DNA from 4 places in the Massilia sp. Dwa41.01b genome. Region 2 is predicted to be linked to each of the others. Evidence: predicted binding sites of a transcription regulator. Region 2 holds the regulator's gene; each other region holds the start of a gene.
The links. Region 2 encodes FNR, which switches genes on or off when oxygen is low (the NO sensors DNR and NnrR bind a similar motif). Its sites were predicted from a motif close to TTGATNNNNATCAA; they were not measured.

Region 1 (5,029 bases), 2.1 Mb from region 2:
GATGGTCCAGGTCACGCGCGGGAACTCGGACTGGAAGCGCTCGAGCAGGCTCGGGATCGGGCCCCACATCGCCGAGCCGACGATGCCCACGCGCAGGCGCCCGACTTCGCCGCGGTCGATCTGGCGGATGGTGTCGATCGTCATGCGCATGCGCCCCAGCAGGTCCGATGCCTCCGCCATCAGCGCCTTGCCCGCCACCGTCAGCTCGAAGCTGCGCGTGGTGCGCGCGAACAGGCGCACGCCGAGTTCCGACTCGAGCTTCATGATCTGCTGCGACAGGGGAGGCTGCGAAATGTGCAGGCGTTCGGCGGCGCGGCTGAAGCTCTTTTCCTCGGCCACGGCCAGGAAGTACTTCAACTGTTTCAGGTCGATCGACATGGCGGCGGATCAGGCGTTCGGGTTCAGGGCCACGGCCAGGCGCGCACCGATCAATGCGTTGTGTTCGACCAGGGCGATGTTGGTCGCCAGGCTGCGCCCTTCGGTGAGTTCCTTGATGCGTGCCAGCAGGAAGGGCGTCACCTTCTTGCCGGCGACACCCTGCTGCGCCGCCTCGCCCAGCGCCTGTTCGGTGATGCGGTCGATCTCTTCCTTCGGCATGGCCGCTGCTTCCGGCACCGGATTGCTGACCACCACGCCACCATCCAAACCCAGTTGCCACTTGGTGCGGATGAAGCGTGCCTGGTCTTCGGCGCTGTCGAGCTGGAAGTCGGCCTTGAAGCCCGATTCGCGCGTGAAGAAGGCGGGGAAGCCGGGCTGGCCGACGCTCAGCACCGGTACGCCATGGGTTTCCAGGTATTCGAGGGTCAGGCCGATGTCCAGGATCGATTTCACGCCGGCGCAGACCACCGCAACACTCGTCCGGGCCAGTTCCTGCAGGTCGGCTGAAATATCAAAACTGGTCTCGGCGCCGCGGTGCACGCCGCCGATGCCGCCGGTAACAAACACCTCGATGCCAGCCAGCCGGGCGCAGATCATCGTGGCGGCCACGGTGGTGGCGCCCAGCAGGCGCTGCGACAGCACATAGGCCAGGTCGCGCCGGCTCACTTTCAATGCATCCGGGGCGGTGCCGAGGGTCTCGAGCTGCTCGTCGGAGAGACCGATGCAGATCTTGCCGTCCATGATGGCGATCGTCGCGGGCACGGCGCCGGCGTCGCGGATGATCTGTTCGACCTTGCGCGCGGTCTGCACGTTCTGCGGGTAAGGCATGCCGTGCGAGATGATGGTCGACTCGAGGGCGACGACGGGCTTGCCGGCATTGCGGGCGGCGGCGACTTCAGGAGAAAACTGCAGGTAGGCTTGCATGGTGGTCCAGGATCCAATAATCAGTTGAGGGCGCCGAAGGTTTCCGGCGCCAGTTGCGGGCAGACGGTCTGGCGGCATTCGATCGTCATGGCCGACAGTTGCAGGCCGCGGCGGCAGGCCAGGGCCAGGTCGCTGCCGCCGCTGTGCAGCGACAGCACGACCGCGGCGGCAAAGGCGTCGCCGGCACCGGTGACGTCCACCACTTGCGCCGGCGGCGCTTGCAGGCGTTCGACGGCGCCGCCGCTGGTAAAGAGCACGCCGCGCGCGCCCAGCGTCACCACCACGTCCTCGGCGCCTTGCGCCTGCACTTCGCGGCAGGCCGCCGCCAGTTCGGCTTCGCCAGGCAGGTCGCGGCCCACGCGCGTGGCCAGTTCGCCTTCGTTCAGGATGAGGAGGCGCACCCCGGCAAGGGACTTCGGCAACCGGTTCATCTTCGGTTCCGACACCGCTACCAGCACCACCGAGATGCTGTCGCGCGCGGCGTCGCGCTGCAGGGTGGCGATGGCATCCATCGTCAGGTTCAGGTCGGCCACGATCAGCGAAGCGCCGGCGCGCTGCTGCTGGCGCATGTCGAGGAAGGCGGGCGTGATGCGGTCGTACAGCGCCATGTCGGCCAGGGCGACGAGCATCTGGCCTTCGCCGTCGAGCACCGCCGTGTAGGTGCCGCTGCCGGCGTCGTCGAGTTTCAGGGTGCCGCGGGTATCGATGCCGACGCTTTCGGCATGGGCGAGCAGGGCGCGTCCGGAGGAATCGTTGCCGACCGCCGTGATCAGCGACACCGGCGCGCCCATCCGCGCCAGGTTCTCGGCGATGTTGCGCGCCACCCCGCCGAAGGACTCGACCCCGCTGGCCGGATTGGAAGTGCCCATTACCAGCGTGCCGTTTGCGCGCAGCTTGCGGTCGAGATTGGCTGCGCCCACGCACAGGATGGGCCGATGGTCGGGCAGTACGTAGGCACGTCCCAGCAGGCGGCGTTCGCGCACCAGCGTGGCAATGTAGCCGGCCACGGCGGAACGCGACAAGCCGAGCTCGGCGGCGAGATCCTGTTGCGAGATGAAGGGGTTCGCACGGATCAGCTCGTACAACTGTTCTTTTTTCGAGAGTTCAGTCACGGTCGGGACCATTCAACAAATGTTTGTCAATGCTAGACAAATGTTTGATCCGCGTCAACGAATATCAACCCATCTTGTCGGCTTCACCAGATTGTAGCGATATGCCAACGGGCTGCGTCGCCTATCTCAGCCTATTTATTTGTCTGTCGTATAAATGAGCAAGAGAAATGGTATTTGCCATACATATCCGCGATAATGCATAGTTAGAATAATTTTTGGCTACGCAGCGCCCGGTGATCTCAGCACGCGGCACCTGGCCGTCTCCCCGCAAGACCGCACGCTAGCCGCACGACAAGCCTCCCCATTTCAGATTCGACAGAAGGAAAACTCATGTCCAGCAATACCCCATTCGAAGCCGCCGACGTCATCCGCGCCCGCAAACCCGGGTTTGAGCCACGTGTGGCGATGATCCTCGGTTCCGGTCTCGGCGTGTTGGCCGAACAGATGACGGACGCGGTCTCGATCAGCTATGCCGACCTGCCGGGCTTCCCGATCAGCACCGTGCATGGCCACGCGGGCGAGCTGGTGCTGGGCACCCTGGCTGGCGTGCCGGTCGTCTGCATGAAGGGCCGCGGCCACTTCTACGAAGGCTATGGCGCCCATGTCATGACCTCGGCCGTACGCACCTTCAAGCTGCTCGGCTGCGAGATGCTGCTGGTGACGAATGCCGCCGGTTCGCTGCGCCCTGAAGTCGATGCAGGCAGCGTCGTCGTCCTGACCGACCACATCAACCTGCTGCCGGGCAGCCCGATGGCCGGCCCGAACGACGACCGCTTCGGCCCGCGCTTCTTCAGCATGGCCAACGCCTATGATGCCGAGCTGCGCAACCTCGTCAAGGAAACCGCCGCCGCCAAGTCGATCACGCTGCATGAAGGCGTGTACCTCGCCGCACCTGGCCCGAACTTCGAGACCGCCGCCGAAATCCGCGCCTTCCGCACGCTTGGCGCCGATGTCGTCGGCATGTCGGTGGTGCCGGAAGTGATCTCGGCGCGCCACTGCGGCCTGAAGGTCGTCGGTGTGTCGGCAATCACCAACCTGGCCGAAGGCCTGACCCCGTTCCCGCTGTCGCACGAGCAGACCCTGAAGTACGCGGCCGTCGCCGCCAAGGACCTGGTCGCCCTGATCCATTCCTTCACCGAGCGCCTGGGTTCGATCCCGCGCGCAGCAGCTTAAACACCTGTCGAGGACTTCCATGTCACGCGCATTCATTCTCCTGCTTGACTCCTTCGGCCTGGGCGCGCTGCCCGACGCCGACAAATACGGCGACACGGGCGCCAACACTTTCGGCCACATCGCCGAGTGGGCCGCGAAAGAGGGTAAGCCGATGTCGCTGCCGAACCTGGAGCGCCTCGGCCTGGCTGCCGCCGCCCACAAGGCCAGCGGCGAATGGGCCGCCGGTTTTACGCAACGCGAAGGTTTTACCGGTGCCTGGGGCGCCGCGCGCGAACAGTCGACCGGCAAGGACACGCAGAGCGGCCACTGGGAAATCGCCGGCGTGCCGGTGCTGTTCGACTGGGGCTATTTTCCGAAGACCGTGCCGTCCTTTCCAGAAGAGTTGACGGACAAGCTGCAAGAGCTCACGGGCGTTCCTGGCTGGCTGGGCAACTGTCATGCATCGGGTACCACCATCATCGACGAACTCGGTGACGAACATGTCGCTACTGGCCGTCCGATCCTGTACACCTCGGCCGACTCGGTGCTACAGATCGCCGCCCACGAAGAGCACTTCGGCCTCGAGCGCCTGTACGAAGTGTGCGAAGCGGCCTATGAGCTGGTCAAGCCCTACAACATCGGCCGCGTGATCGCGCGTCCTTTCCTGGGCGCGAACGGCAAGTACAAGCGCACCAGCAACCGCCACGACTACGCCGTGCCGCCCACCGCGCCGACGCTGCTCGACCACGTCAAGGAAGCCGGCGGCGAAGTCATCGCCCTCGGTAAAATCAGCGACATCTTCGCGGCCCAGGGCGTGACCCAATTGATCAAGGGTGTCGACAACATGGCCCTGTTCGACCGCCTGGTCGAAGTGGCCGATACGGCGCCGTCGAAATCGCTGACCTTCGTGAACTTCGTCGACTTCGACATGCACTTCGGCCACCGCCGCGACGTCGCCGGCTATGCGAATGCGCTGCACGAGCTGGACGCGCGCCTGCCGGAATTCATGGCGAAGCTGCAGGACGGCGACCTGGTCGTGATCACCGCCGACCACGGCTGCGACCCGACTGCGCCGGGCTCGGACCACACCCGCGAACACATCCCGATGATCTTCTTCGGCCCGCAGGTCAAGCCGCAGGAACTGCCGATCGCATCGACTTTCTCCGATATCGGCGCCACCCTGGCGAACCACCTCGGCGTCAAACCCCTCTCCAACGGAACCGCACTGCTATGACCCAGAACCTGGACTTCAAACGTAATACCGCCGTGGGCCTGGACCTCGGCTGGGTCAACGGCATCAAGGTCAACCGCAATGCGGCCGACCGCCGCGCCGCCAGCCTGGCGAACCGCCGCACGGTCAAGAAGGAATACCAGGCTGCCTGGCTGATCCGCGCCGTGCAGTGCATGGACCTGACCACCCTCGGCGGCGACGATACCCCGGGCCGCGTCGAGCGCCTGTGCAT
Region 2 (5,029 bases):
GGTCAACTTCATGACCCAGACCCACCCGCTGCGGCGCGCATCCGACGTCGACAGCTACCTGGCGCGCCTCGAGCAGGCAGGCACGCGCATGGACGAGGCGCTGGCGCGGGCCCGTGCCGCGACAAGCCGCGGCTTCATCCCGCCGCGCTTCATCCTCGAGCGCGCCCAGTTCCGGTATCCACCTTCCTCACGCCGGACGCGCGCCAGAACGTGCTGGTGACCTCGCTGGAAGCGCGCACCGCCGCCCTGAAGGACCTGACGCCCGAGGCGCGCGCCGCGGCGATCGCCCGCGCGACACGCATCGTCGAGCAGAAGATCCGCCCCGCCTACGTCCGCGTGCAGGACTACATGGCCGAGCTCAATCCGAAGACGGACGACCGGGCCGGCATCTCGCGCCTGCCGAACGGCGCCGCGGCCTACAAGCAGGCACTCGCCAGCTACACCAGTACGGGCCTCTCCGCCGAGGAAATCCACGCCATCGGCCTGCGCGAAGTGGCGCGCCTGGAAGCCGAAATGGACAAGCACCTGCGCGCCCTTGGGCTTGCCGATGGCGACATCGAGACGCGCCTGAAGGCCCTGGACGCGCGCTTCCAGCCCAAAGTCGAAGGTGACCCGCGTCCGGCCATCCTGGCGCAATATGCCGAGATGGTGAAGGATGCCGAAGCGCGCAGCAGCACGCTGTTCAACCTGAAGCCGCGCGCACCGGTCGAGGTGCGGCGCGAGCCGCCGCTGACGGAACCGTCGGCCGCGGCTCACTACACGCTGCCAGCGCCGGACGGCAGCCGCCCCGGCGTGTTCTGGGTGCCGCTGCGCGGGCCGATGTTCAATACGATCCGTATGCGCAGCCTTTCCTACCACGAGGCCGTTCCGGGCCACCACTTCCAGCTGGCGATCCAGCAGGAATTGCAGGGGATCCCGAAATACCGCAGCGCCCGCATCTTTAGCGGCGGCAGCGCCCACAGCGAAGGCTGGGCGCTGTACACCGAGCGGCTGGCGGTGGAGCAGGGCTGGTACAAGGACGACGTGCCGGACCTGCTGGGCGCGCTCGGCTCCGAGCTGTTCCGCGCGCGCCGGCTGGTGGTCGACACCGGCCTGCACACCAAGGGGTGGACGCGCCAGCAGGCCGTCGACTACGGCATCAACGTCGAGGAAGTCGACCGCTACGTCGCCTGGCCTGGTCAGGCCACGGCCTACATGATCGGCATGCTGCGCATCGTCGAACTGCGCGAAAAGGCGAAGGCGGAACTGGGCAGCAAGTTTTCGCTGCCGGCCTTCCACGACATGGTGCTCGGCGCTGGTTCGGTGCCGCTGGACGTGCTCGGCCAGCTGGTGGACGGGTGGATCGCGAAGGAAAAAGCGAAGGCGTGAGCGCAGCGCGCATGTCCGTACGTTGCCGGGAGTAAAGCGCCAAACCGAGGGTGGACGGAGCCCCCGTCCACGCGTCCAACGCCCGCGTGATCATCTGCGGCGCGGCCGAACCGAGGGTGGGCGCCCCGAGCCCACGCGGTGCGAGCGTCCCGCTACCGGTTGGTGCACACCTACGTCCCGCGTGGGCACGGGTGCCCACCCTACATGGATGTGCCGTCCATTGCGCCGGCACGACAACAGATGCACCCGGCGCCCCGCTTGCGGCATAATCGCCGCAGCACTACCGTGACCACTTCCCCAGGAGCGCCTCATGGAAACCCAGGAACTGCACCGCGGCCGACTGATCGACCACATCCAGCTCGTGGTCCGCGATCTGGCGGCATCCCGCACCTTCTATTCAGCCATCTTCGAGGTTCTGCAGTTGCCCATCGGCGGCGCCGGCGAGGATTACTTCTGGGCCGACGAGCTGTTCGTCTCGACGGCCAGCAGCCGGGCGGCGCAGGGAAGGCTGACCGGCCGCCATCACCTGGCCTTCCAGGCAGCCAGCCGGGCGACCGTCGATGCTTTTCATGCCGCCGCCTTGCGTGCGGGAGGGCAGGACAATGGCGCGCCGGGCGAGCGGCCGTATCACCCGGGCTATTACGCGGCATTCGTGCTCGACCCGGATGGCAACAACATCGAGGCGGTGTACCACGGGGAGGCAGAACGCAGCGCGGCTTCGGTGGTGGTCAGGTTCTGACTTTGCGGAGCCGCCTCCCTCCGCTTGGGGAACCGGGAAGCAGCCGCCGCCCGTGGCGATGTTCGGCGCAGCTTGCCGCGTGGGCACGGAGTGCCCACCCTACGGTCGACCGGCCGGCTTCGACAACGCCGTCGCAGCGCCTGCAATCGTAGGGTGGGCATCCTGTGCCCACGCGGTACGCACGCGGCACCCGGCTACGCACGTCAGCACACCGCCCGCACGATCAAGCGTTCAACAGGTCCTTGCAGCCCAGCGATGCGACCGACCAACGTGCGTTGAACGCGTGGGCGGCGAGGCCGCGCACCCTGCGCCCGATGGCCTCAGGCCATCGGGCTGCACTGCTCCGTGCCCGCGGCAATGGCGCGCAGCCTGGCCGGCTCGAGCAGGATGACTTCGCGCTTGTCGACGGCGATCCAGCCCTGCTTCCTGAAGCGCGACAGCAGCCGGCTGACGCTTTCGATGGTGAGCCCAAGGTAGTTGCCGATGTCCTCGCGCGACATGCGCAATGCAAAGCTGGTGGGCGAATAGCCGCGCGCGGCGTAGCGTGCCGACAGATTCACCAGGAACACGGCGAAGCGCTGTTCGGCCCGCATGTTTCCGAGCAGCAGCATGACGTTCTGTTCGCGTGTGATTTCCTGGCTCATGATGCGGTGGAAGTGACGCAGCAGCGCTGGCACCTGGCCGAACAGTTCCTCCAGCCGCGAGAACGGAATCTCGCACACTTCGCTGTCCTCGAGCGCGACCGCGTCGCAGTGGTGGCGCTCGCCGCTGATGGCATCCATGCCGAGCAGCTCGCCCGCCATCTGGAAGCCCGTGATCTGCTGCTCGCCGGCCGCGTTGATCTGGTAGGTCTTGAAGTGGCCGAAGCGCACCGCGTACAGGTTACGGAACGGGTCGCCCATCGCGTACAGGCGCTCGTCGCGCGACAGACGCCGGCGCGCGCCGATGATCTTGTCGAGGCGGTCGATGTCCATGTTGTCCAGGCCCATGGGCAGGCACAACTGGTGCATGCTGCAGGCGCTGCAGCTCGCCTTCAGCGCGCCTAGGCTGATGGGCAACAGTGGAGCGGAAGAAGGTTCCTGGGTCATCGGTCAACGGGGTCGCGGTCAATACGGGAATTATAGTCCCGTCCGTCGTCCGTGCACTCATGCGTGTGCGCCGCCCCGGCGGAGGGCGGGGCGCTCAATCGTGCGCAACGCTGCCCATGCTAGATTCTGGACACCGCAGACAACAGGAGCGCCCATGTTCGGCCTATCGGCGTTGGTGCTGGCACGCATCCAGTTCGCCTTCACGATGTCCTTCCACATTCTGTTCCCGGCAGTCACCATCGGCCTGGCAAGCTACCTGGCCGTGCTGGAACTGTCCTGGCTGCGCACCAAGCGCCAGGTCTTCGTCGACCTGTACCACTTCTGGCTGAAGATCTTCGCCGTCATGTTCGGCATGGGCGTGGTCTCGGGCATCGTGATGGCCTACCAGATCGGCACCAACTGGAGTTACATGTCCGAGTTCGCCGGTTCCATCATGGGGCCGGTGCTGGCCTACGAAGTGCTGACCGCCTTCTTCCTGGAGGCCGGATTCCTGGGCGTGATGCTGTTCGGCTGGAACCGGGTCGGTCCGGCCCTGCACCTGGTGGCCACCTGCATGGTGGCGGCCGGCACGCTGATCTCGGCCACCTGGATCCTGGCCGCCAACAGCTGGATGCAGACTCCCCGTGGCTATGCCATCGAAGGCGGGCGGATGGTCCCGACCGACTGGCTGGCGATCGTCTTCAATCCCTCTTTCCCCTACCGGCTGCTGCACATGGTGGTGGCAGCCTACCTCACCACCGCGCTGATCGTCGGCGCCGTCGGCGCCTGGCAACTGCTGCACAAAAGGGACAACCCGGCGGTGCGCAAGATGCTGTCGATGGCGATGTGGATGGTGTTGATTGTCGCGCCCATCCAGGCCGTCATCGGCGATTTCCACGGACTGAACACGGCAAAGCACCAGCCGGCCAAGCTGGCGGCGATGGAAGGACATTGGGAAAACACCCCGGGCGAGGCCGTGCCGCTCAAACTCTTCGGCATTCCCGACATGGAAGAGGAAAAGACCCATTTCTCGGTCGAAGTGCCGCACCTGGGCAGCGTCATCCTCACCCACAGCTGGGCGGGCCAGTTTCCAGGCCTGAAGGAATTTCGCAAGGAAGACCGGCCGAATTCCCTGATCGTGTTCTGGAGCTTCCGCACGATGGTGGGCCTGGGCCTGCTGATGATCGGGCTCGGGTTGTGGAGCCTCTTCATGCGCCGCGGCGGGCGCCTTTTCACCTCGCGCGTTTTTCTCCGCGCCGCGCTGATCATGGGGCCGGCCGGCCTGGTCGCCATCCTGGCCGGCTGGATCACCACCGAGGTGGGGCGCCAGCCCTGGGTCGTCTACGGCGTGCTGAGGACGAGCGACGCCGTATCGAAGCACGGGGCGCCGGCGCTGGCGCTCACGCTCGGCCTGTTCGTGGCGGCCTACCTCGTCGTCTTCGGGGCCGGCACCGCCTACGTGCTGCGCATGATGCGCAAGGGGCCGCAGAAATTCGAGCTGCACCGCGCGCTTGATGGTGGTCCGGGGGAGGTACGCACGCCGATGCGTCCGCTCTCGGCGGCGGACGTCGCCAACCACGACGACGCCGGCGACGACGCGAAAGGAGGATGACATGGGCATCGACACCTCGGTCATCTGGGCCATCATCATCTATTTCGCCGTCTTCATGTACGTGCTGCTCGACGGCTTCGACCTCGGCATCGGCATGCTGTTTCCGTTTGCCAAGGACAAGCGCGACCGCGACACCATGATGAACACGGTCGCGCCGGTCTGGGACGGCAACGAGACCTGGCTGGTGCTGGGCGGGGAAGGGCTGCTGGCGGCCTTTCCGGTGGCGTATTCGATCATCCTGTC
Region 3 (5,029 bases), 930 kb from region 2:
GATCACGAGCACGCCCGACTGCGGGCTGACGACGACGCTGCGCCCGCCCTCTTTCGAACCGACGATGGCTTCGATCGACGATTTCAGGTCGGTCCAGAATTCGTTGTTCGACAGCGTGTTGACGTCGGTGCTGTCCACCTGGGTCTGGTTGCCGCCGTTCTGGCCGCCCGGACTATTCTGGTTTCCGTTCGGCTGGTTGCCCTGGCCGCTGCCGCCGCCACTGTTGCTGCCGCTGCCGGTGGTGCCGACACTGGCGACCGTGGTCGAGCTCACGCGCAGGTTCGAGCTGCCGCGGCGGCTGCCGATCAGGTAGTTCACGTGGAACATGCGCGTCTGCATGGTCAGCGGACGGATGGTGATCCGGGTGCCGTCGATGCGGTAGTCGTAGCCGTACATGTCGCGCACGGCATCGAGCGCCTCGACCAGGGTCACGTCCTTCAGGTTGGCGCTGATGGTGCCGGCCACGTCGGGATGGACCAGCATGTTGTAGCGGGTGCCGGCCACGATCGAGCGGAAGAAGTGCTGCGCCGGCACGTTGTTGAAGGCGACGTTGAAGCGCTCCTCCAGGGCCGGGCGGGCCTTCGGTAATTCCCCGGCCAGCGCGGCGGCGGGCGGCAGCAGCGCATTGGCGACGGCATCGTCGGCGGGTGCGGCGCCACGGCCGGCCGCGCCTGCGGTGGCCACTTCCTGCTTGATCTTGTCGTAGGTGGCATGCGGCGGCGTGCTCTGGCAGCCGGACAGCAACAGCGCCGTGCTTGCGGCCAGCGCCAGGAGGGTGGGTTGTCGCATCGTTGTTCTCGTTCCCGTCATTCGTGTCGTACTCGTTCGACGCCGGCGGAGCGTGCAGCTCCCGCGGCCGGCGCGTGCAGTGTGAGGACCTGGCGCGCACGTCCGCGCCTAAGTTCCACTTCGTTCGCATCGATGCGCGCCACGCGGGCGCCGCGCACCAGGTCGCCCACGCGCACGGTCTCGCCGTCGATCACGGCGACATGGCGCCCGCCGGGCTGGCGCGCGATCAGCACCGATTGCAGCTGCGGCGCGCGCTGGACGGGCGCGGCGGCTATCGCCCGCGCCGTACCCTGCCCCGCCATCAGGCTGGCCGGCGGCCGGGTCGGATCCTGCAGCGGCTGGGCCGCGGCATGGCCGGCCAGGAGCGCGAGCGACAGCGCCGCACCGTGTCGGGCAATGGTCTTCACAGCTTCATCCATTTCGCATCCAGGCTCAGGGTGTACAGGGTCAGCGTCAGGCGCGAATCCGGCCAGGTTTCCGCTTCCAGCTGCGCACGGCCCCAGAACAACTGGGTCGGCATCGCCTCGAGTGCGGCCATGTAGCCGATCATGTCGAGGTAGTTGCCGCGTACCGTCACCTCGACGCCATGACGATACAACAAGTCCGCAGGCTTGGCCGCCGCGTTCGGCGCCGTTACCGCATTCGCATCGACAGGGGCCGCGGCTGCGGCCGGTGCAACACCACGGGCCGCGTGCAGCACCGACTCCACCGGCAAGGTGCGCATCGACACCAGCTGCAGCCTGCCGTTGGCACGCAGGATCTGGTCCAGCAGCGGCGCCATGCGCTCGGGCGCCACCAGGCCGTTCTGCATCGCGCGCAGGGCCTCGGCCAGCGCGATCGTCTGGGCGCGCACGGTGGCGATGCGGGTGCGCGTGGGCGCGTCCGGGTCGACCTGGGCCGCTTCGATCTTCTGGCGGATCTCGTTGTCGATGCCTTCGATGTTGTTCTGCTGCTGGACGATCTGACCGCGCAGCTGTTCCTGCCTGGCGAACATGGGTTTCAGGCCGAAGAAATACATCAGGAAGACGACACTGGCGGCCACCGCCGCGAACAGCAGCACGCGTTCGCGCAGCGTCAGCGCGTCGATGCGCGCGCCCAGGGCAATCAGGCGTTCTTTCATGGCTTGGGCGCCTCCGGGGTCGACTGCAGGCTGAACTCGACGTACGGTGCCGGCACGCTGGTAACGGCGCCGCTGGCGTCGCTGCGGGAAGTAGGCGCGCCCTGCACGATCTGCAGGCTGCCGAAGGCCTTGCCCCGCAGGACGGGTTCACGCGTCAGGCGGTTCAGGTAGCCCGGGACGCGCTCGGGGTCGAGGGCGCGGCCGCGCACGCCGATGTCGATGCCCGCGCCATTGATCTGTACCGAGCTCAGCCACAGGCCATCGACGTGCTGGCGTGCCAGTGCGCGGAAGTATTCGGCATAGCCCGGGTATTGCCCAGCTCGCCGCGTTCGAGCACACCCGAGACCTGGCGCAGCGCGGCCAGCTGGCCTTCGGCTTCCGCCAGTTCGGCGTCGACGGCCGGGTTCTTCTGGCGCGGCGGGAATTCCGCCGTCACGCTCGCGAGGCGCGCCTTGCGCCCTTCGAGCAGGGCCGCGCCGACGTCGGCTTCCTTCTGCATGTTCGTCACGCGCCAGTTACCGTAGGCGTTGAGACCCGCGGTGCCGACGAACAGCACGGCGAGCGCCAGCGCCATCGTACGCGCCGAAAAGATCTTCTTCTGCTGCAGGAAGATCGGATTGAACAGGTTGATCTGCTGGGTCACAGCACCGTCTCCTCGTGGCGCAGGGCCGCGCCGAGCGGCACCAGGAAGCGTTGTTGCAGCCCCACGTCCGCCAGTTCCGGCGCGCGCGCGAAATCGAACACGGTGGCCAGGTCGAGCGTCTCGACCGGGGTGTACAGGTTGCTGGACAAGTATTCGTCGAGCCCGGTGATCGGCGACGGCGCCAGCACGAGTTTCGCCACGCTGATGAAGGAATACTGGCGCTCGAAGTTGTCGAGCGAGCGCTGCAGTTCCAGCGTGACGCGGTCGAAGGAGGCGTTCTTGCGGTCGTGGTCCTCGTCGAGCAGCTGGGCCAGCGCGATGTCGATACGGCGGGCCAGGTACAGTTCGCCCCGGTACGACACCGTCAGCAGGCCGCCGTCCTCGCCGAACGACAGCATGGCGACGCCGCGCCCGGCCGGTTCGACCAGCGCCGAGATATTGCGCTGGGCCATTTCAGGAATGTCGATGACGGACAGGTCGACCTTGGCGGCCGAAAACAGCTTCTGGCGCGCGCCGATCACGCTGTTGCGCGCGGCAACGGCGAACATCGAATGCTGGGCACGCACGGCGGCGTTGGCGTCGACCGGCAGGTCTGCCACGTCGATGGTCGCGTCGTCCACGTGGAAGTCGAGCAGGTCCTTCAGGCGCCAGCGCACCGCGGTTTTCAATTCGTCGACGGCCACGTTGGGGGCGTCGACGAGCAGGATCTGGTATTCGCCGGGCGAGAGCACGGTGATCGCGCGGTAGGCATGGGCATGCAGGTCGCGTCCGGCCTTTTCCAGCAGCTCGGCATGGTCGGTGCCGGCATAGAACACGGCCTGGCGCACCTGGGGCCGGACGTCCGGCGCGGTCTGCATGCTCACGGCGGAAAGACCATCGCGCTGCAGCGCGATCGCGAGCCACCCTTCTCTTTTCTTGGCTTTTCTGAAAAAATGCATGCGGACCGTATCGAGATTTCCGTGGGGTGACAGGAATGTGCACCGTAGCGCTTGATTATATTCAAGCTCACGCAAAAACGGACGAATAAATCCTGTCGGCAACAAAAAATACCGGATTTGCTGGATTAAGTGATGCTTAGAGGCATCAAATGCTGACTCAGTACACTTCGCGCATGTAGATCACAGGGCTGCGGTAGCGGCCGAAGGTGACGCGGCCGTTGGTGCTCGGCAGCCAGCTGCGCAGCTTGAACTGCACGCTGACCTGGCCATCGCGGCTGCGGCCGCTTGTCAGCTTGCCGGTCCGCTTCAGCCAGAGGGTGCCTTTACCCTGCGTGAGGTCGACCGGCTTGCCGTCGCCTGCAAGCACGTCGAGGCAGTTGTTCGGCCTGGACGCCGCGCTGGCCAGGCCATAGGTGCAGTCGATAAAGCTTGCGGTGTTGCTGTTCATGGCGCTCCCGGTCGGGTCCACGAAGCCGGGGTGGGCACGCCAGGTGCTGCCGTCCCAATATTCGACCTGGACCGCCAGCGGCGTCGGCAGGATATCGGTGCCGAGCGCGTTCGCGACTCTGGTACGGCCGTTGAGGACGTTGATGCCGCCCTCGCTCACCGCTTCAGGCGCACGCATGGACTTGATCTGTACCCTGGCACTGGTGCCCGTTCCGGTCAGGCGTACCTCGTCGGAGTTGGCGCGCAGGAACACCAGGCTCGGCGCGGTCCAGATGGTGGTCCGCGCATCTCCGGCCGTGTAGGGCTTGTCGAGTGCATAGGTCAAGGTGCCGGCGATCTCGCCATAGGAAACAAGCTTGGTGTTCGGGTCAGTCATCTTCAGCGGGGCGAACGAGGTCGCGGACGCGAAGTTCTTCGGCAGTACTGCGCCGCCCGAGGCCGCCACGGCCGTGAGGGTCACCGGCTTGTACCAGTCGCCAACGAAGTTCTTGACCGGGTCGCCATCCACGTTCTGCGCATAGACTTCGCCCCTGAAGTCCTGTCCCGCGTACACTGCCGGCATCGGCGCCTCGCTGTTCCAGTCGAACAGGCATTTCTTTTCCGTCGAAGTATTGCCGTCGTCGAGAGGACAGGCGAAAGGACCGAACAGATTCGTCGTGTAGTAGGCTGGATAGAAGCGGCCGACCGTCCGCTCGGCCGTAGGCCCGATATCGCCGACACCGAGATAATTGTCCAGCTTGGCAATGAAATTCGTGATGCCGACTTCGGTCCAGGCCTGGCTCATCACCGCCGACCCGCCGCCGCATTGAGTGATATCGCTCTCGCGCACCTCGCCGGCGCTGGGCTGGAAGGTCGTTGCGGTGTCGAGCTTGTTCTGCTGGACGCTCGCGAGCGTCGGCGCGAGCTTGCAGGTGGTGTCCGCGTTGCGCTTTTCGTTGCCGAAGTTCGGTGCCCACGGGTTCGCATCCTTCTCGGTCTTACCGTAGAGCAGCACACCAATCTCGACCGACAAGGGTTCGCCGGCCATGGCGAAGCCGGGATCGGTTGGCGCATGGTCGACCGGGTCTTCCACGCCGTCGCTCTCGCGTCGAA
Region 4 (5,029 bases), 540 kb from region 2:
GCAGGCACGGCGGCAGGTGCGGCCACTACGGGAGCAGCGGCAACCGGGGCCGGCGCAGGCGCTGCCACCGGTGCAGGCGCGGCTTGCGCCTTGCCTTCGATCGCCTCTTTCAGGATGCGTTCCGTGGCTTCCGGCATCGGTGCCAGCGCTTCCGGCGCGGTGCCGTTGTTCAGGTCGTTCAGCTGGTCGGCAACGAAGCCCGATGCCTCCAGCGCCGCTTCGATCGACAGCGGCGTGACCGGCGCGGCGCCGGTGCGCAGCGCGTCGAACAGGTTCTCGGTCAGGTGGCAGGCTGCGACCAGCGCAGGCAAGCCCATGAAGCCGGCACCGCCCTTGATCGTGTGGAAGGACCGGAACACCGCGTTCAGCGTTTCCTTGTTCTCCGGATCGCGTTCGAGGCGCAGCAGGTGCTCTTCAACATTGACCGCCAGATCCATCGCCTCGACGACGAAATCCTTGAGCATATCGTCCATTAGAATCCCAGATCGGCAAGAAGATCGTCGACGTTATCCTGGTCCAGCGCCGCTTCCGGCACCGACGGTCCTTGCATCAGTTGCACGGGCGCGGCTTCTTTTTCGGCCAGCTTGGCGCGGGTTTCTGGCGGCGCGTTGTCGCGCAGCAGCTGGGCCAGCTCGTTCTCGACCGTCTTGGTGATGGTCACGACTTTCTTGATCAGCTGGCCGGTGATGTCCTGGAAGTCCTGCGCCATCATGATTTCCAGCAGGCGCGACTTCTCCAGTTCGGTCGCTTCCGCGACGGCGGCGGCAAACTGGCGCGAATCGCCGGCCAGGGCCTTGAACTCGTCCAGGCTGAGCTTGCCGGAGAACAGGTCGGCCCAGCGGGTCTCCATGTCGGCGGCCTGCTTCGACAGCTTGTCCTGTGCCGGCATGCCTTCGTCCAGGGTGTTGAGCACCTTGTTGGCGGCCTGCTCGGTCAGGGTGGCGACGTATTCCAGGCGGTCCTGGGCATCGTTGATCTGGCTCGACGCCTCGGTCAGCGCGCGGTCGTAGCCGAGCTCGCGCAGCGAGTCGTGCAGCAGACGCACGATGCCGCCGAGGCGCTCGTACATGTTCTTGTCGCCCTCGCCGCCTTCGGTGGCGGCAGGCGCGGCGGCCTGCGCTGCCGGGGCAGCGGCGGCGGGTGCGCTGGTCATTGCCACCTGGTCGAACAGGGCTTCCAGGTCGTCCTCGTCGGCTGCGGGCGCAGCCGCGGCAGGCGCCGGCGCAACCGCAGGCGCACTATCGCGCTGGGCTGCCACTTCCTCGAATAAGGCGTCGAAATCGTCGGCGGCGTCGGTCATAATCCCTGCTTCTCCATAATAAATAAGTGTCGCGTTCAGCGGCTTCGGTCCGGTGGATGCGGACTTCCGTGCGCGTCATGCGTATCGCTGGAAGCCCCAAAATTCAGTAAGCGAGTGTAGCAGCGTAGTTGCCGTAGGTAAATCTCCTAAAACGCACTACACCAAAATGGACAAGGAATCTTAATTCCGGGACAATAAAACCGCGCAGTTCCTGAATATTTTCGCAAGCAAGGTGTTGTTTTGTGGTCGCACCGATTGTGCATGCTTTTTCGGCGTGGCCAGAAGTAGCGGACTCATGTTTGAGCGAAGTCAACTGCTTGCGCCATCACAATCGCCGCGCTGCATAGGACGGGCCACAATATCGTGGCGTTTTCGGAGGGCTCATCATGTACCGGAAGATCCTGATCACCACCGACGGTTCCACCGTGTCGCAGCACACGGCCTGCGCCGGCGTCAAGTTCGCGCACCAGATGGGGGCCGAAGTGCTGGCCCTGTTCGTGGCGCCCGAATACCAATATCCCGTGTATGTCGAAATCATTCCCCCCTCCTACCCCAGCGAGGAGGAATACATCGCCCAGATGCGCCGCACCGGCGAGGAATACATGGGCCGCATCATGCGTTCCTGCGCCCAGGCCGAGCTGCAGCACAGCTGCATGACCGCCTTTTCCGACGCCACCGCCCTCAAGATCGTCGACGTCGCCGAGCAGGAAGGCTGCGACCTGATCTTCATGGGCTCGCACGGGCGCAGCGGCTGGGGCCAGATCCTGCTGGGCAGCGTCACCAACAAGGTGCTGTCGCATACGACCAGGCCGGTCCTGGTGCACCGCCTGATCAACGAACCGGTCGCAAGCTGACCGCCGCTGTTAGCCCATGATTTGCACGCCACCCCGGCGTGCTTGCCATATCGAGCGCGGCCGTCCCGCGCGGGAGAGTAACTCATGATAAGAATCGTCATTGCGGATGACCACACCATCATGCGCGAAGGCCTCAAGCGCATCCTCGACGGCGCGCTCGACGTCGAAATTGTCGGCGAAGCAACCAATGGATTCGAGGTGCTGACCCTGGTGCGCCAGGGCGGCTTCGACCTGTTGCTGCTCGACTTGTCGATGCCAGGCCGCAGCGGCGTCGACCTGATCCGCCAGGTGCGCAGCGAAGCGCCGAAACTGGCGGTCCTGATCCTGACCATGCACGAGGAAGAGCAATACGCGGTACGGGCAATCCGCGCTGGCGCCCAGGGCTATCTCACCAAGGAAAGCGCGGGCACCCAGCTGGTCGGCGCCATCCGCAAGGTCGCCTCCGGCCGCCCGTATATCAGTACCGAAGTGGCCGAGCAGCTGGCGCTGAACATCATGGCGCCAAACGAGCAATTGCTGCACAAACAACTGTCGGACCGCGAGTTCGAGGTCTTTTCGCTACTGGTCGGCGGCAAGTCGATCACCGAAATCGCGAACAACCTGCACCTGTCCGTGAAAACGGTCAGCACCCACAAGACCCGGATCATGCAGAAGATGGGCATGACCTCCTTGTCGGAAATGGTGCAATACGCCGTGGCGCATCGCCTGCTGTCGCCGATGAAGGCCTGACGCGGGGCACGCCGCCGCTGCGGGCGGTCGGGGCACGGTAGGGGGACGCCCCGCGCCCTGCCCCGTACTGCGCCGCCGGACGACGCCTGCGCCGCTGCCAGGCTGCTGGTATCCTTGCTGCCGGTAAACGCGCTGCCCGTGTGCCCTGCCGGTGTCGCCGCTGCCGCGCTTCCGACCCTGCTCCTGCCCGCCGCTGCAGGGTGCCCCGCGTAGGAGTACGCCGTTGAGCGCCCGCCCCACCCGGAAGTCGGGCACGCGCTAACAGTATTGGACACCGCTGCGTGGCATTTTGTGCCATGCCAGCCACGCACTCCTCGGCGCCATGGCCCGCCCAGGGCAACAGGATGCAGCCTCGGGCACCCGGCGACGCCCCGCACCGGTCAGACGATTCCTACAGTCCTACCTACTCTCCTACCTACACATTCAGGCATTGCTGATACCAATGCCGAACTCGTGTTGGCATACTGAATTCAGCGTATCGACTTGCTTGCGATCTAATTTCTCTCCGTAAGCCAAGCCTGCCGCTTGATGAATCCTATTGAAGCACCCGGTAGCGGCTCCCATCCGAGGGTTGCACCAGACAGATTTCTTCACTGGAGAAGAGCATGCAGTCCCAGCAAACGCCAGAACAACGCAACGCCTCGTCGACCATGCATTCCACTCCGATGGAAGCCGGCCGCCAACGCCAGGGCCGCCTGTGGTCCAACCTGAAAGAAGTCTGCGACCTGCTCCATATTCCGGCCGCCGTTTCGATCAATTCCGAAGAGCTCCTGTTCCAGCACGTGCAGTTCAAGACGGGCCAGCGCGTGCACACCATCGGCCAGGCCTTCGACACCCTGTACATCGTCAACTCCGGCTTCCTGAAAACGGTGCTGATCGACGAATTCGGCAACGAACAGGTGCTGAGCTTCCCCATGAAGGGCGACATGCTCGGCGTCGACGGCATCCACACCCGCCACTATGCTTCCGAGGCCGTGGCCCTGTCCGACTGCGACCTGATCCTGCTGCCGTTCAAGAAGCTGACCGCCCTCGGTCGCGTCCACATGGAGCTGGAAAACCTGATGTACGGCGTCATGAGCCGCGAACTGGTGCGGGAACAGGCCATGATCGGCATGCTCGGCGCCCTGTCGGCCGAGGCACGCGTGGCACGCTTCCTGGTCTCGCTGGCGGACCGCTTCGCCGCGATGGGTTACTCGAGCAAGCTGTTCAACCTGCGCATGACGCGCCACGAGATCGGCAGCTACCTGGGCCTGACCCTGGAAACCGTCAGCCGTACCTTGTCGGCCTTCAACGAAATCGGGCTGATCACGGTCGACCAGCGCACCATCGGCATCAAGGATGCGGAAGCACTGAAAACCCTGCGCCGCCTGCCACCTTCGCGCTCGCGCACCAAGGCGGCCAATGCCAAGAAGGCCGAGATGGACGCGGCCGGCGGCGACCAGGTACTGGCCACGGCCTGACCGGGGCAGCGCCGGGTTCGCCCGGCAGGCCGGAACGGCTCCGGCATGGCGGTTTCAATCGAAGCCGCCCTGCCGGAGCCGTCGTTTTTTGTCCGTGCCGCGTGGGAGCGGTTTTACCGCGGCTGCGCCGGCGCGCGCCCCGCCGTGGCCGCAGTGGCTGCGGGCGCGCCTGGCGGCAGACCGGCCAGGTGTTTCTGGACCGCCGTGCTGAACGCAGGCATGTCGAAGTGCTGCGGGTCGTCGTGCCCGTCAGCATAGGCTTGGTCGATCACCGCATGGAAGGCAGGAATAAGCCACACCCCGCTACGCGCGCTTGCCACCACATAGAGCAGCGCGAGCCGTTCATATTGCCGCGGCGTGAAGCCGGGCGTGGGCGCGTCGAGGTCGTTCGGCTCCTTGCCGGGCGCAGGGATCCTCGGCCTGCCGATCCGTGGCTGGATGTTTTCCACGCCGACGAACACACCTGCTTTCGCCGGCACATCGACGCAGGTTTCGAATTTCGTTGTCGCAATCGGGTCGGCAAAGTCGACCTCGGTGATCGAGTCCCCGACGCGGTTGGTGAAGGCATGCGCGATGCGATCGGGAGCCCGCTTTGGATGACCGAGAAAATCCTTGTTGGAAATCCAGCTGGCCTCGTCCCGGTTCGGCGGAAATTCGCCCTGGGTCGGACAGGCAGCCGAGCGCTT

Region 1: G4G28_RS05655 (carbohydrate kinase) is a predicted target of FNR. The motif match lies at 2,459-2,472, and genes of this name have one in related genera.
Region 3: G4G28_RS11050 (agglutinin biogenesis protein MshI) is a predicted target of FNR. The motif match lies at 3,542-3,555, and genes of this name have one in related genera.
Region 4: G4G28_RS17880 (universal stress protein) is a predicted target of FNR. The motif match lies at 1,600-1,613, and genes of this name have one in related genera.

What each region holds. Positions count from the first base shown of each region.
Region 1 covers NZ_CP050454.1:1,226,297-1,231,325, forward strand. Annotated here, with positions in the region: gene G4G28_RS05645 (LysR family transcriptional regulator) at 1-378, opposite strand, end outside; gene G4G28_RS05650 (pseudouridine-5'-phosphate glycosidase) at 388-1,302, opposite strand; gene G4G28_RS05655 (carbohydrate kinase) at 1,323-2,414, opposite strand; gene xapA (xanthosine phosphorylase) at 2,745-3,587, shown strand; gene G4G28_RS05665 (phosphopentomutase) at 3,607-4,800, shown strand; gene deoC (deoxyribose-phosphate aldolase) at 4,797-5,029, shown strand, end outside.
Region 2 covers NZ_CP050454.1:3,342,034-3,347,062, reverse strand. Annotated here, with positions in the region: gene G4G28_RS27615 (DUF885 family protein) at 1-220, shown strand, start outside; gene G4G28_RS27610 (DUF885 family protein) at 211-1,368, shown strand; gene G4G28_RS15305 (VOC family protein) at 1,679-2,107, shown strand; gene fnr (fumarate/nitrate reduction transcriptional regulator Fnr) at 2,428-3,195, opposite strand; gene G4G28_RS15295 (cytochrome ubiquinol oxidase subunit I) at 3,350-4,786, shown strand; gene cydB (cytochrome d ubiquinol oxidase subunit II) at 4,788-5,029, shown strand, end outside.
Region 3 covers NZ_CP050454.1:2,411,631-2,416,659, reverse strand. Annotated here, with positions in the region: gene mshL (pilus (MSHA type) biogenesis protein MshL) at 1-789, opposite strand, end outside; gene G4G28_RS11065 (hypothetical protein) at 807-1,196, opposite strand; gene gspM (type II secretion system protein GspM) at 1,193-1,909, opposite strand; gene G4G28_RS25925 (hypothetical protein) at 1,906-2,145, opposite strand; gene G4G28_RS25920 (hypothetical protein) at 2,157-2,552, opposite strand; gene G4G28_RS11050 (agglutinin biogenesis protein MshI) at 2,549-3,409, opposite strand; gene G4G28_RS11045 (DUF11 domain-containing protein) at 3,648-5,029, opposite strand, start outside.
Region 4 covers NZ_CP050454.1:3,882,976-3,888,004, forward strand. Annotated here, with positions in the region: gene G4G28_RS17870 (chemotaxis protein CheA) at 1-473, opposite strand, end outside; gene G4G28_RS17875 (protein phosphatase CheZ) at 473-1,300, opposite strand; gene G4G28_RS17880 (universal stress protein) at 1,687-2,154, shown strand; gene G4G28_RS17885 (response regulator transcription factor) at 2,239-2,883, shown strand; gene G4G28_RS17890 (Crp/Fnr family transcriptional regulator) at 3,549-4,343, shown strand; gene G4G28_RS17895 (hypothetical protein) at 4,457-5,029, opposite strand, start outside.